DNA from 3 places in the Nonomuraea sp. MTCD27 genome. Region 1 is predicted to be linked to each of the others. Evidence: riboswitches for the same ligand, from Rfam matches in the RefSeq annotation. Region 1 holds a riboswitch; each other region holds the start of a gene.
The links. A riboswitch is a leader RNA that binds a small molecule or an ion and turns the genes downstream of it on or off. The one in region 1 is predicted to bind cyclic di-AMP.
Positions count from the first base shown of each region.

Region 1 (3,769 bases):
CATCAACATCGCCTCGATGCAGGTGGCCCGTGACGTCAAGGGCGGCAAGGCGCTCATCGCGCTGACCGTCGACTCCGCCATCCCCGCCGAGGTCGTCGAGCAGATCGGGGCCGAGATCGGCGCCGAGAGCGGCCGTTCGGTGGACCTGGAGGACTGACCTCCCACACCGGCCGGGGGCCGTCACCCGTCTTGGGTGACGGCCCCCTTGCGTCTCACGATGCGAGATAGTAGGACATCCAAGCAGCATGCTCGGGTACTGTGACGGGTAATGCGCCAGGTTCTCGTACTCATTACCTGCCGCGGCGGGGCCTGTTAGGGCAGGTCGACGACCCGCCGCGGAGAGCGGCGTTGGCGTCGGCCACTAAGTCCCTTCGTCCGGTCCGTGACCCGGACCACGAGATCAGGCCCGGTCGGATTCGCGACCGGAGTCCGGCTTCCCCCTTCAGGAATTCTGGAACGCGCCCGCGAGAAGAGATGAATCCCATGTACGAGATGTATGCCTGGAACCGTGCCGAAGACCACGACGACGAGGCGGCCGAGGCCGTCCAGACCGCGCTGGACCGCCGCGACAACGGCGGCGCCCCTCAGAACTCCAGCCGGTAGAACACGGCCGTCCGCCTCATCGCCGGCAGGGCGCCGACGATCCAGGCCGAGATGCGGTGCGTGATCGACAGGCGGTCGAATCCGTCGAGGTCGAACGCGCTCACCGCCACAGGCCCGGCCCGGGAAGCGCTCCACGATCGCCCGCGGCAGCGCGGCGCCCTCGGCCGGGTCGAGGTAGTAGAGCAGGCCCTCGGTGACCACCAGCGCGGGAGCGTCGCCGGGGACCCGCTCCAGCCACGCCAGATCGGTGACCGATGACCCGATCGTGGCGTGGCCTGCGCGCCCGGGGAACAGCCTGTCGCGCAGCTCGATGACCTCCGAGTAGCCCACGTCGTACCAGCTGACCGACGGCGGCTGAGCGCCACGGCCTGGCGCCGCCGGGTCCGATGCCCGTCCCGGTGAAGTCGTGGTCGATCCGCCGCCACGCTACGCCTGGGACAGGGGGTACGGACACCTGCCGTTGTGGATACGGAGAGTGCTGGTAGCGTCGCGCTGCGTATCCATTCCATGAGGAGGTTCCCCCCATGCACGCTTCCCTGACCGCGATCCGCCGCGCCGTCGCCGTCGCCGTCCCCGCGCTGGCCACCGCGGCCCTGCTCGCCGCTCCCGCCCACGCGCAGGCGGCCGAGCTGACCATCACCAAGTACCACGGTGGTGTGGCCCAGCGCTGGGTCCTGATCTGCGACCCGGACGACGGTAACCACCCCGACCCGTTCGCCGCCTGCGACAGGCTGCGCGAGATCGGCGGTGACCTCGACCAGATCCGGTTCCGCCCGGACGTCCCGTGCCCGCGGATCTTCGACCCCGTCGATGTCCAGATCCACGGTCATTTCCACGGCGAGCCGCTGGACCTCGCCGAGCAGTACCCGAACCCCTGCTTCGTGGAGCGCCTGGCCGCCCCGATCGTGCCCTGACGACCTGGAAGAGAGCCCCTGAGGCGACCTGAAAGAGAGCGGCCCCGGGCTCGCGGGGCCGCTCTCGGCTTCTCAGAGGGTGGCGGTGAGCGTGGCCGGGGCGGAGGACCGGCGCTGCTTCAGCACCTCGGTCCACTGGCGCACGCCCTTGGGATCCGGCCGGACCGCTCCCACGAACGCCTGTCTGCGCCAGGTCGAAAGCTTCTCCTCCTTCACGACGTCGCCCGTGCGCGGCGCATGCACCATGTAGCCGGGCTTCGAGATCATCCCCACGTGACCCAGGTTGCTGAAGAACACCAGGTCACCGGGCTCTAGATCGTTCCATGCGATTTTCCTGGAAAATGCCCCGTACTGTTCGCGGGCGGTGCGCGGCAGTTCGATGCCCGCGGCTTCGTAGGACCTGAGCATGAGCCCGGAGCAGTCGTACCCGCTCCTGCTGGTCCCGCCCCAGACGTACGGGGTGCCGCGTTTGTCCATGGCGTAGTCGAGGGCGATCTTCCAGGCGGGCGTGGGGGCCTGCGCCTCCTGGATGCGCTTGATCTCGGCGCCGGTCAGGGTGGTGGTGTCTTTGTCCGTGGTGGCCCGGGGTCCGTCGGTGGCGGCCTGGGCGGCTGGGGTGGCCAGGATGAGCCCGGCGACACCGGCCGCCAGGGCAATGGCGATGCGAGACAGAACACTGTCCTTCCATGCGGCCGACCGGGTTAGCTGACGGGCTCGGGCCTGGAAGACGGCCCTACGGCGGTGCCGATTCGCCCCTGGGGGAAAGTTGGGTCCCCGGCTCCACGCAGCGGCTGCGTGGATTAGGCCAGACGGACTCTAACGAAACGGTCAAAAGGTCGCAAATGCCTCAAAACCGGACGTCCGAAAAATGAGATGATGTGTTCGTCAGACGAGACGAGCCGGTAAGGTACCGCCCATGGAGTCGCGTAACATCCGCTTGGCCGTCATCCCCGGGGATGGCATCGGCACCGAGGTCGTGGCCGAAGGACTCAAGGTCCTGGAGGCCGTAGGCACGAAGATCGAGCCCACGCACTACGACCTGGGCGCCGCACGCTATCACCGCACCGGCGAGACGCTGCCGGACGCGGTGCTCGACGAGCTGCGCGGCTACGACGCGATCCTGCTCGGCGCCATCGGCGACCCCAGCGTGCCGCCGGGCGTCCTTGAGCGCGACCTGCTGCTGCGGCTCCGGTTCGAGTTCGACCACTACGTCAACCTGCGGCCGGTCAAGCTGTTCCCCGGGGTCGAGACCCCGCTGGCCGACACGCCCGCCGAGGACATCGACATGATCGTCGTCCGCGAGGGCACCGAGGGCCTCTACGCCGGCACCGGTGGCACCATGCGGCGCGGCACGCCGCACGAGATCGCCACCCAGGAGTCGCTCAACACCGCCCACGGTGTCGAGCGCGTGGTGCGTTACGCGTTCGAGAAGGCCAAGTCGCGGCCGCGCAGGAAGCTGACCCTCGTCCACAAGACCAACGTCCTCACCTACGCCGGCGACCTGTGGCAGCGCACGGTCAACCGGGTGGCCGAGGAATACCCCGAGGTCACCACCGACTACAGCCACATCGACGCGGCCTCGATGTTCTTCGTCACCCAGCCGGAGCGCTTCGACGTGGTCGTCACCGACAACCTGTTCGGCGACATCATCACCGACCTCGGCGCGGCCGTCGCGGGCGGCATCGGCCTGGCCGCCAGCGGCAACATCAACCCTGAGCGGACCACGCCCAGCATGTTCGAGCCGGTCCACGGCAGCGCGCCCGACATCGCCGGCCAGGGCAAGGCCGACCCCACCGCGACCATCCTGTCCGTCGCCATGCTCCTCGACCACCTGGGCCTGCACGCCGAGGCGGCCAGGGTCGAGCAGGCGGTCGCCGACGACATCGTGGAGCGCCTCGCCGGCTGGGCCGGCCGCACCACGACCGAGATCGGCGACGACATCACCGCGCGAGTATCCGGCTAGGACCGCCTAGCCCCGAAACAGCGCCTGGCGGTCCGAGAGGACTCGCCAGGCGCTTTTTCGCGTCCGCGTTCCGGTCGTGGAATGGGCTTATCACCCCCATTGGCCGCTTGCCATCCCATATGGCGAGACAATAGGAAGTACGGACTGCCCTCCCGGCCACGGCCGCTCACCGCCACCGGCTCGCAGATCCGCAGACAGTGGGCAGATTCCGGTAGATTTCGGTAGATCGCAGAGAGAAGGACCTCCGTCATGACCATCGCTCAGAAGCTCAGCTTCGACGTGCAGCTAT
Region 1 is NZ_JBGNUW010000005.1:524,582-528,350, reverse strand. Features, by position in the region: gene serA (phosphoglycerate dehydrogenase) at 1-157, shown strand, start outside; gene ACBJ59_RS18325 (hypothetical protein) at 585-707, opposite strand; gene ACBJ59_RS18320 (SSI family serine proteinase inhibitor) at 1,128-1,517, shown strand; gene ACBJ59_RS18315 (C40 family peptidase) at 1,590-1,994, opposite strand; cyclic di-AMP (ydaO/yuaA leader) riboswitch at 2,193-2,334, opposite strand; gene ACBJ59_RS18310 (3-isopropylmalate dehydrogenase) at 2,434-3,480, shown strand; gene ACBJ59_RS18305 (branched-chain amino acid aminotransferase) at 3,730-3,769, shown strand, end outside.

Region 2 (3,769 bases), 200 kb from region 1:
GTCGCGCGACCGCCGGCCACCGGGACCAGCGGGTCGGCCTCCCCGTGCAGCACCAGCGCGGGCACCGCCACCGAGGCCAGCAGCTCCGTACGGTCCCCCGACCTCATGATGGCGGCCAGTTGCCGGGCCGTGCCGGCCGGGTCGAAGCAGCGGTCGTAGGCCAGCCCGGCCATCGCGGCGATCCTCTCCCGGTCCAGCTCGTAGCCGGGCGAGCCGATGACGGACCAGGTCTGCACGGCCTGCGCCAGCACCGCCTCGCGGTCGGCGGCCGGCCGGCCCATCAGCACCGCGGACGCGGCCTCCGTGGGCGGGGCGACGGAGGGGCCGGGCGTGGACATGATCGAGGTCAGGGTCAGCACCCGCGCCGGATGCCGGATGGCCAGCGTCTGGGCGATCATCCCGCCCATCGAGGCTCCCACCACGTGGGCGGCCGGCCAGCCGAGGGCGTCCATGAGGCCCGCGGTGTCGTCGGCCAGGTCGTCCAGCAGGTACGGCGAGGGCGTGCCCATCGCGGGCACCCCCAGGTCGTGGAAGTGCGTCGACAGGCCGACGTCGCGGTTGTCGAACCGTACGACGTGATGTCCCTGCTCCGCGAGCAGCTCGCAGAGCCCTTCGTCCCATTGGATGAGCTGGGCGCCGAGCCCCATGATGAGGAGCAGGGGACGTCCCGACGGTGAGCCGAAGCTCTCGTAGGCGATTTCGATGCCGTTTGCGGCTACGCGCGTGGTCACGACGACCAGAATGACATTCTGGTCAGCCCGCGTAAAGTCAGTGCTCGGCGGGAACGGGGCCCGAGAGGAGCACGCCGCCCTGCGACGAGGACTCCTCCGCCTGCGGCGGGGTGGCCGGGTTACGGTCACGCTCGGCCCAGGCGCCGGTCGAGAACGCGACCGGGTAGTTCTTCTTGCCCACGCCGTCACCCCACTTGGTGATGACGTAGTCGACCTCGATGTGCCCCTGGCCGCCGACGCCGTCCACTCCCAGGGTGTCGGAGTTGAACTCGCCGCCGGTCAGCTCGGCGAACGTCTTGGCGTCGAGGTCGAGCATGATGCCGCGGTTGGAGGGAGCGCCGGGGCCGCGGTCACCCACGAAGAAGGGCATCTTCTTGCCCTTGTAGACCACGTAGCCCTCGGTCAGCAGCGGCCAGCTCGGGCTGGCGGCCAGCCCCTTCTGCATGGGCTTGCCGCTGGCGGGCAGGCCGGTGTCGCCGGCGCGGCCGGAGGAGTCGTCCCAGAAGTACGACGCCGTGGTGGAGCCCTTGAGCAGGACCTTCTCGTCTGTGTCGGTGTCGGCGTGGGCGGGAGTGCCGACGATGGTCAGCGCTGCGATGGCGGAGGTGGTGAGGAGGGTGAAGGAACGCAGGCCAAATCGAGCAGACATGAAAAAGTGAAACCCTTCGCGAGGGGACAGGGAGTTGCGCTCACAGGGGGAGCACGCGCAGCGGAGCTAGAGCACCTGACGATGCTGCGCGGAGCGCAAAATACGAGCCTTGAGGAAGGGGACCGCTCAGTGGGCGGCCGGCACGGCGCTGTCTGGGGGTACGACGCGGTGGTGCATGGGGTAATGTTTCCTCTCCATCACGCCTACCGGGTTAGCTGACGGGTTCGGGCGTGGAGATGCCCTACCGGCACGCGGCCGGATTCACCCCAGTGAGGTGGTTCCCCGGTTCCCGATGGTTCGGGATTCGGCGCCAACCGGTGGTCCATCTTGGGTAAGGACTAGGTCACCGGCTGGTAATGGCGATTACTCTAACTACCGATTCGGACAAACGCAAACGAATCGTATGAAAGAGTCGAAGATCTACCTTCGAAGGTAAAGAGAAAGGGGGCACGGCATGCCGTACCCCCTGAGAAATCCAGCCTCAGCCGCCGCTCTTGCGCCTGAACGATCTCTTACTCGTAGCCGGACCGTGCGCCCCGTGGATCTTCGATGGGTCGACGCCCCTGCCACCGGCGCCTGAGCCCGCGGCCTGGTCGCGCTTGCGCTCCAGCGCCTCGCGGAACTTGCGCTTCATCTCGTCCTCGGGAGTTTCGCTGACTTCCGGCTCCGGTGTATCCGCCATGAGGACCTCCATGGTGTTGGGGACAATCACAGCTTCGCATGGAGCCGCTTATGACGCGAAACCGGCCTCAACCTTGTGTTGCGGCACGGACGGCGCCTCCAGCCGCTTGTTCGGCATGGCCACCAGCGCCACCAGGGCGATCATCGCCCCCACCACTCCCAGCGACGGGATGACCACGGCCGCCGCGGAGGCGTGCGCGGCGGCCATCCCGTGCGCGGGCGCGCTCGCGGCGACCTCCGCGGTGTAGAGGGTGCCGCCGACGGCCAGCGCCACCGAGCCGCCGATCTGCCGGAAGAAGGTCAGGTTGGCCGAGGCCACGCCGAGGTGCCGCGGCTCGACCGACTGCTGTGCCGCCACCGTCAGCCCGGACAGCATCGGGCCCATCCCCAGCCCCAGCGGCAACATCCACAGCGCCAGCGCCAGGCCGCCGGTGGCCGGCGTCAGGCCGAGGCACAGCACCGCGCCGGTGACCAGCAGGAACGGCGAGGCGACCAGCCACGGCTTGTACACCCTGGTCCTGGACATCAGCGTGCCCATCAGCACGCTGCCCGCCACCATGGCCAGCGTCATCGGGTAGATCCGCAGCCCTGACTCGGTGGCGCTGACACCCAGCGCCTCCTGGAAATAGCGCGGCAGGAAGACGACCCCGGCGTACATGCAGAACGCGGTGCAGAACGAGGTCAGGTTCACCAGCGTGTACGTGCGGTTGGCGAACAGGCCCATGGGCATGATCGGGCTCGCCGCCCGCCGCTCGACGGCCACGAACACCGCCAGCAGCACCAGCGCGAGCAGGATCGGCCCGGCCACGGCGGCGTCCGTCCACGTGTGGCCGTCCAGGCCCTTCTCGGTCAGCCCCAGCAGCAGCGCACTGATGGCCACGGTGAAGACGGCGATGCCCGCGTAGTCGGGGCGCCCGCCGCCCGTTCCGGGCCGCCTCGGCAGGCGCAGCGCGACGATGGCGATCAGCACGGCCCCGAGGGGCACGTTCACGTAGAAGGCCCAGCGCCAGCTCGCGTGGTCGGTGAACAACCCGCCCAGGAACGGCCCCGCCAGGAACGTCAGCCCCATCACCCCGCCGATCGCCCCCTGCGCCCGGGCGCCGTTCGACCCCGGCGGGAACATCTCCATCATCAACGCGATCGACAGCGGCAGCAGCGCGCCCGCGCCGAGCCCCTGCACCGCGCGGAACACGATGAGCTGCACCATGTCCTGAGCCACCCCGCACAGCGCCGAGCCCAGCACGAACACCACCATGCCGATGAGCAGCAGCGGCTTCCTGCCGTGCTGGTCGGACAGCCTGCCGTAGAGCGGCACGGTCACCGTGGAGGTGAGCAGATAGGCGGTCACCACCCAGGTGTAGAGCCCGCTGCCGCCCAGCTCCGCCGTGATGCGGGGCAGCGCCGTGCCCACGATCGTCTGGTCCAGCATCGCCAGGAACATCCCGCCGAGCACGGCCAGGAGCACCAGCCCATTGCCCCGCGCCTTAGTGTCAGTTTTCACATGTGAGAACTTATATGTAACTTCTGACATGTCAAGGCTTCGATATGCTGGCCCTCATGTCCCTACGGATCGCACTGCTCGGGTTGCTCTCTGCCGTCGGCCCCGCGAGCGGCTACGACCTGGCCAAGAAGTTCGAGCACTCGCTCAACCACGTCTGGCAGGCCGGGCACACGCAGATCTATCCGGAGCTGGTGAAGATGGCGGCCG
Region 2 is NZ_JBGNUW010000005.1:323,553-327,321, forward strand. Features, by position in the region: gene ACBJ59_RS17305 (alpha/beta fold hydrolase) at 1-731, opposite strand, end outside; gene ACBJ59_RS17310 (hypothetical protein) at 769-1,380, opposite strand; cyclic di-AMP (ydaO/yuaA leader) riboswitch at 1,566-1,700, opposite strand; gene ACBJ59_RS17315 (DUF5302 domain-containing protein) at 1,862-2,062, opposite strand; gene ACBJ59_RS17320 (MDR family MFS transporter) at 2,111-3,562, opposite strand; gene ACBJ59_RS17325 (PadR family transcriptional regulator) at 3,619-3,769, shown strand, end outside.
Region 2: it holds a riboswitch for cyclic di-AMP, as region 1 does, so the genes downstream of both, ACBJ59_RS17310 (hypothetical protein) here and ACBJ59_RS18315 (C40 family peptidase) in region 1, are expected to answer to the same signal.

Region 3 (3,769 bases), on a different contig from region 1:
GACCACCACGTGGGCGCTGGCCCACCACCTGATCGGCGTGCCCGAGCTGACCGTGATCACCAACTCGATCCCGGTCGCCGAGGTCTTCCACCGCAACCCGCGCGCCGACCGCACCGTCGTGCTGACCGGCGGGGTGCGCACGCCGTCCGACGCCCTGGTGGGCCCGGTCGCCGTGGCGGCGATCCGCCGCCTGCACGTGGACACGCTCTTCCTCGGCGTGCACGGGATGAGCGTGCGGGCCGGGTTCACCACGCCCAACCTGCTCGAGTCCGAGACCGACAGGGAGCTGGTCGCGGCCGCGCACCGGCTGGTGGTCCCCGCCGACCACACCAAGTGGAACACGGTCGGCATCAGCACCATCGCCGAGCTGACCGAGGCCGACGTGGTCATCAGCGACGCGGGGCTGCCCGAGGACGCACGAACAGAGCTGGCCGAACGGGCCGGAGAACTCATCATCGCGGAGGGCTCGCTTTGAAGCGCACCATCACCCATCTGGCCGACGGCCGGGAGCTCATCTACTTCGACCGGCGTGACGACGCCGACAGGAGTGCGATCGACCGGCGGCCGCTGGAGCCCCGCCCCGTGGCCTCCGAGCTGCGTTACGACCCGCTGACCGAGGAGTGGATCGCGATCGCCGGGCACCGGCAGACGCGGACGTTTCTGCCGACCGGCGGCACGGCCGAGTGCCCGTTGTGCCCGTCGTCGGACACGCGGTCGTCGGAGATCCCCGCCCACGACTACGACGTGGTGGTGTTCGAGAACCGCTTCCCCTCTTTCTCCGGAAATTTCGGGACTTACGAGGAAGTGGGCGGCCTGAGCGAAGTCCGTCCGGGTGTGGGCCGGTGTGAAGTGGTGTGCTTCACCTCCGACCACTCGTCCTCCTTCTCCAAGCTCTCCGACGACCAGGTGGGGCTCGTCATGGAGGCGTGGGCCGACCGCACGGCCGAGCTGTCCACGATCGAGGGCGTGGAGCAGGTGTTCTGCTTCGAGAACCGGGGCGCGGAGATCGGCATCACGCTCGCCCACCCGCACGGCCAGATCTACGCCTACCCGTACGTCACGCCCAGGACCAGGCTGCAGCTCGGCGCGGCGGCCCGGTACAAGGGGCCGGGCAACCTGTTCGCCGACGTGCTGGCCGCCGAGCGGGAGGCGGGGACACGGGTGGTGGCCGCCAACGAGCTGTGGACGGCCTTCGTGCCCGCCGCCGCGCGCTGGCCGTTCGAGGTGCACCTCTATCCGCACCGGCAGGTGCCCGACCTGGCCGCGCTCACGGAGGAGGAGCGGGACGCGTTCGCGCCCCTCTACACCTCGGTCCTGCGGGCGCTGGACGGGCTGTTCGGGGTGGTGATGCCGTACGTGTCGGCCTGGCACCAGGCACCCGTACGCCAGGACCGGGAGCTGGGCTATCTGCACCTGGAGCTGTTCAGCATCCGGCGGGCGGCGAACAAGCTCAAGTATCTGGCCGGCTCGGAGTCCGCGATGGGCGCCTTCGTCAACGACGTGCTGCCGGAGGAGGCGGCACGCATGCTTCGATCACAAGTAGATCACTAATAGATTTCTACTTAAGGTCGCATGACTCGTGATCTACCACTAATATCCCCATATGCACCGGCCGAAACAGCCGTGGCACGCCTAATCCCGAGCGCGTCGCCCGGGAGCCGGGGACCCATCGCACCTGGGGTGAATCCGCTTCGGCGGTAGGGATCAACTCCCCTGCCCGAACCCGTCAGCTAACCCGGCCGGCAGAGGGAGAGGAACACCTACGTGGCGGCTTCGTCCCCCGCGACTCTTGCCATCGGTCTCATCGCCGCCGCCGCCATCGCCGTCCTCCCGGCGACCGCGGCGTCGGGAGCCCCCAAACCCACGGAAGCCGAACTCCGCGCCCAGCTCAAACAGCTCAACACCAAGGTCGACAAGCTCATCGAGCGGTACAACCTCAAGCGCGTCGAGCTGGCCAAGGCCCAGCAGGCCGCCGAGACGGCCGAGGCCAGGCTGGCCACCGCCGAGCAGGCGCTGACCACGGCCGAGCAGCGGGTCGCCGAGATCGCCCGCCTGCGCTACCAGAACGCCGACCCGTCCGTACCCACCTTGATGCTGCCCCAGAACGCCAGCAGCGCGGCCCTGCTCGAACAGCTCACCGCCGAGCAGCAGGCCGTCGTGCAGGGCGTCGCCACGGCCCGCGACGACAAGCAGCAGGCCAGCGAGGAGGCCGCGGCGCTGGCGGCCCGGATCGAGTCGGACACGGCCACGGTGGCCGAGCAGCGCGACGAGGCCGAGGACGTCATCGACGACATCAAGGACAAGCTCGAGGACCTGGTGCCGTTCGGCACCGGCCGCAAGTCCGACGGCTCCTGGGCGCCCGAACTGCCCACGGGAACGGACAACATCACCTCGCGTACGCGGCTGATGAAGGCTCAGGTGGAGAAGAACTTCTCGCTGCCGTTCGAGGTGGGCTGCTTCCGCTCGGGCTCCAGCGGCGAGCACCCGCTCGGCCGGGCCTGCGACTTCATGATGAGCACGGGCGGCTCGATGCCCACCGCCGTCAACAACGCACTCGGCGACCGGATCGCGGCCTGGGCGATCAAGAACCAGAACAAGCTGGGCGTCAAGTACGTGATCTGGAAGCAGCGGATCAACCACGGATCGGGCTGGAGCACGATGTCCGACCGGGGCAGCGTCACCGAGAACCACTTCGACCACGTGCACATCTCGATGAACTGACCCGCGGCGACCCGCGCCGGGCCCGGGGTCAGGGCAGGCGTGCGGCGAGGGACTGGGGGGCGATCCGGCGGTAGGCGTCCGTCACGATCTCCGCGATCTCCGCCCAGTCCACGTCCGGCACGTCCAGGTAGACCCCCAGCCACCCCCGATGCCCCACGTACGGTGGCCGGAAGAACCTCTCGGGGTCCTCCGCCACCATCTCCTCCTGCACCCCGGGCGGGGCCGCGCACCAGAACGCCAGCCGATCGTCATGATGGTGATCGGCGAACATCACGAACGTCTTCTTGCCCCTGACGAACCACGTCGGCTCCCCGTGCGAGAGCCGCTCGGTCGTCTCGGGCAGCGCCAGGCACAGGCCCCGCAGCCGCTCCAGGGCGTCCACGGCGGCCTCAGTTCGTCAGCGTGAGCGGGTTGACCAGGTCGGCGTAGACGAGCAGGCCCGCCATGATCATCATCACGATCGCGATCGCGTACGTCAGCGGCAGCACCTTGGCGATGTCCACGTGAGCCGGCTCCGGCCGCCGCATGATCCTGGCGAACGCCCGCTTGATGCCCTCCCACAGCCCGCCGGCGATGTGGCCGCCGTCGAGCGGCAGCAGCGGGATGAGGTTGAACATGCCGATCGCGAGGTTGAAGCCGGCCAGCAGGTTGATGAAGATGGCGATCTTCTTCTCGGTGGACAGCTGGTCGGAGGCCAGGATCTCGCCACCCATGCGGCCCGCGCCGACCACGCCCACGGGGCCCTCGGGGTCGCGCTCCTCGCCGGAGAAGGCCGCGTGCCAGACGCCGACCATCTTCTCCGGCAGGTTGAGCAGCGAGCCGGCCACCCTGGCCGTCAGCTCGCCCATGTAGCCGATGACCTGGCCCATGGTCTGCTGCTGCATGACCTCGGTGGGCAGCACGCCGAGGAAGCCGACGTTCTTGTCGATCTTCTGCGGGTCCTCCAGGTTGGGCCGGTCCTGGGCGATGAGCGTGACGTTGACCGTCATCGGCTTGCCGTCGCGGACGATGCCCAGCCGCACCGCGCCGGGACCGTGGGAGCGGATCA
Region 3 is NZ_JBGNUW010000019.1:302,293-306,061, reverse strand. Features, by position in the region: gene ACBJ59_RS44855 (DeoR/GlpR family DNA-binding transcription regulator) at 1-475, shown strand, start outside; gene galT (galactose-1-phosphate uridylyltransferase) at 472-1,551, shown strand; cyclic di-AMP (ydaO/yuaA leader) riboswitch at 1,620-1,759, shown strand; gene ACBJ59_RS44845 (coiled-coil domain-containing protein) at 1,765-2,721, shown strand; gene ACBJ59_RS44840 (MmcQ/YjbR family DNA-binding protein) at 2,750-3,103, opposite strand; gene ACBJ59_RS44835 (RIP metalloprotease) at 3,111-3,769, opposite strand, start outside.
Region 3: it holds a riboswitch for cyclic di-AMP, as region 1 does, so the genes downstream of both, ACBJ59_RS44845 (coiled-coil domain-containing protein) here and ACBJ59_RS18315 (C40 family peptidase) in region 1, are expected to answer to the same signal.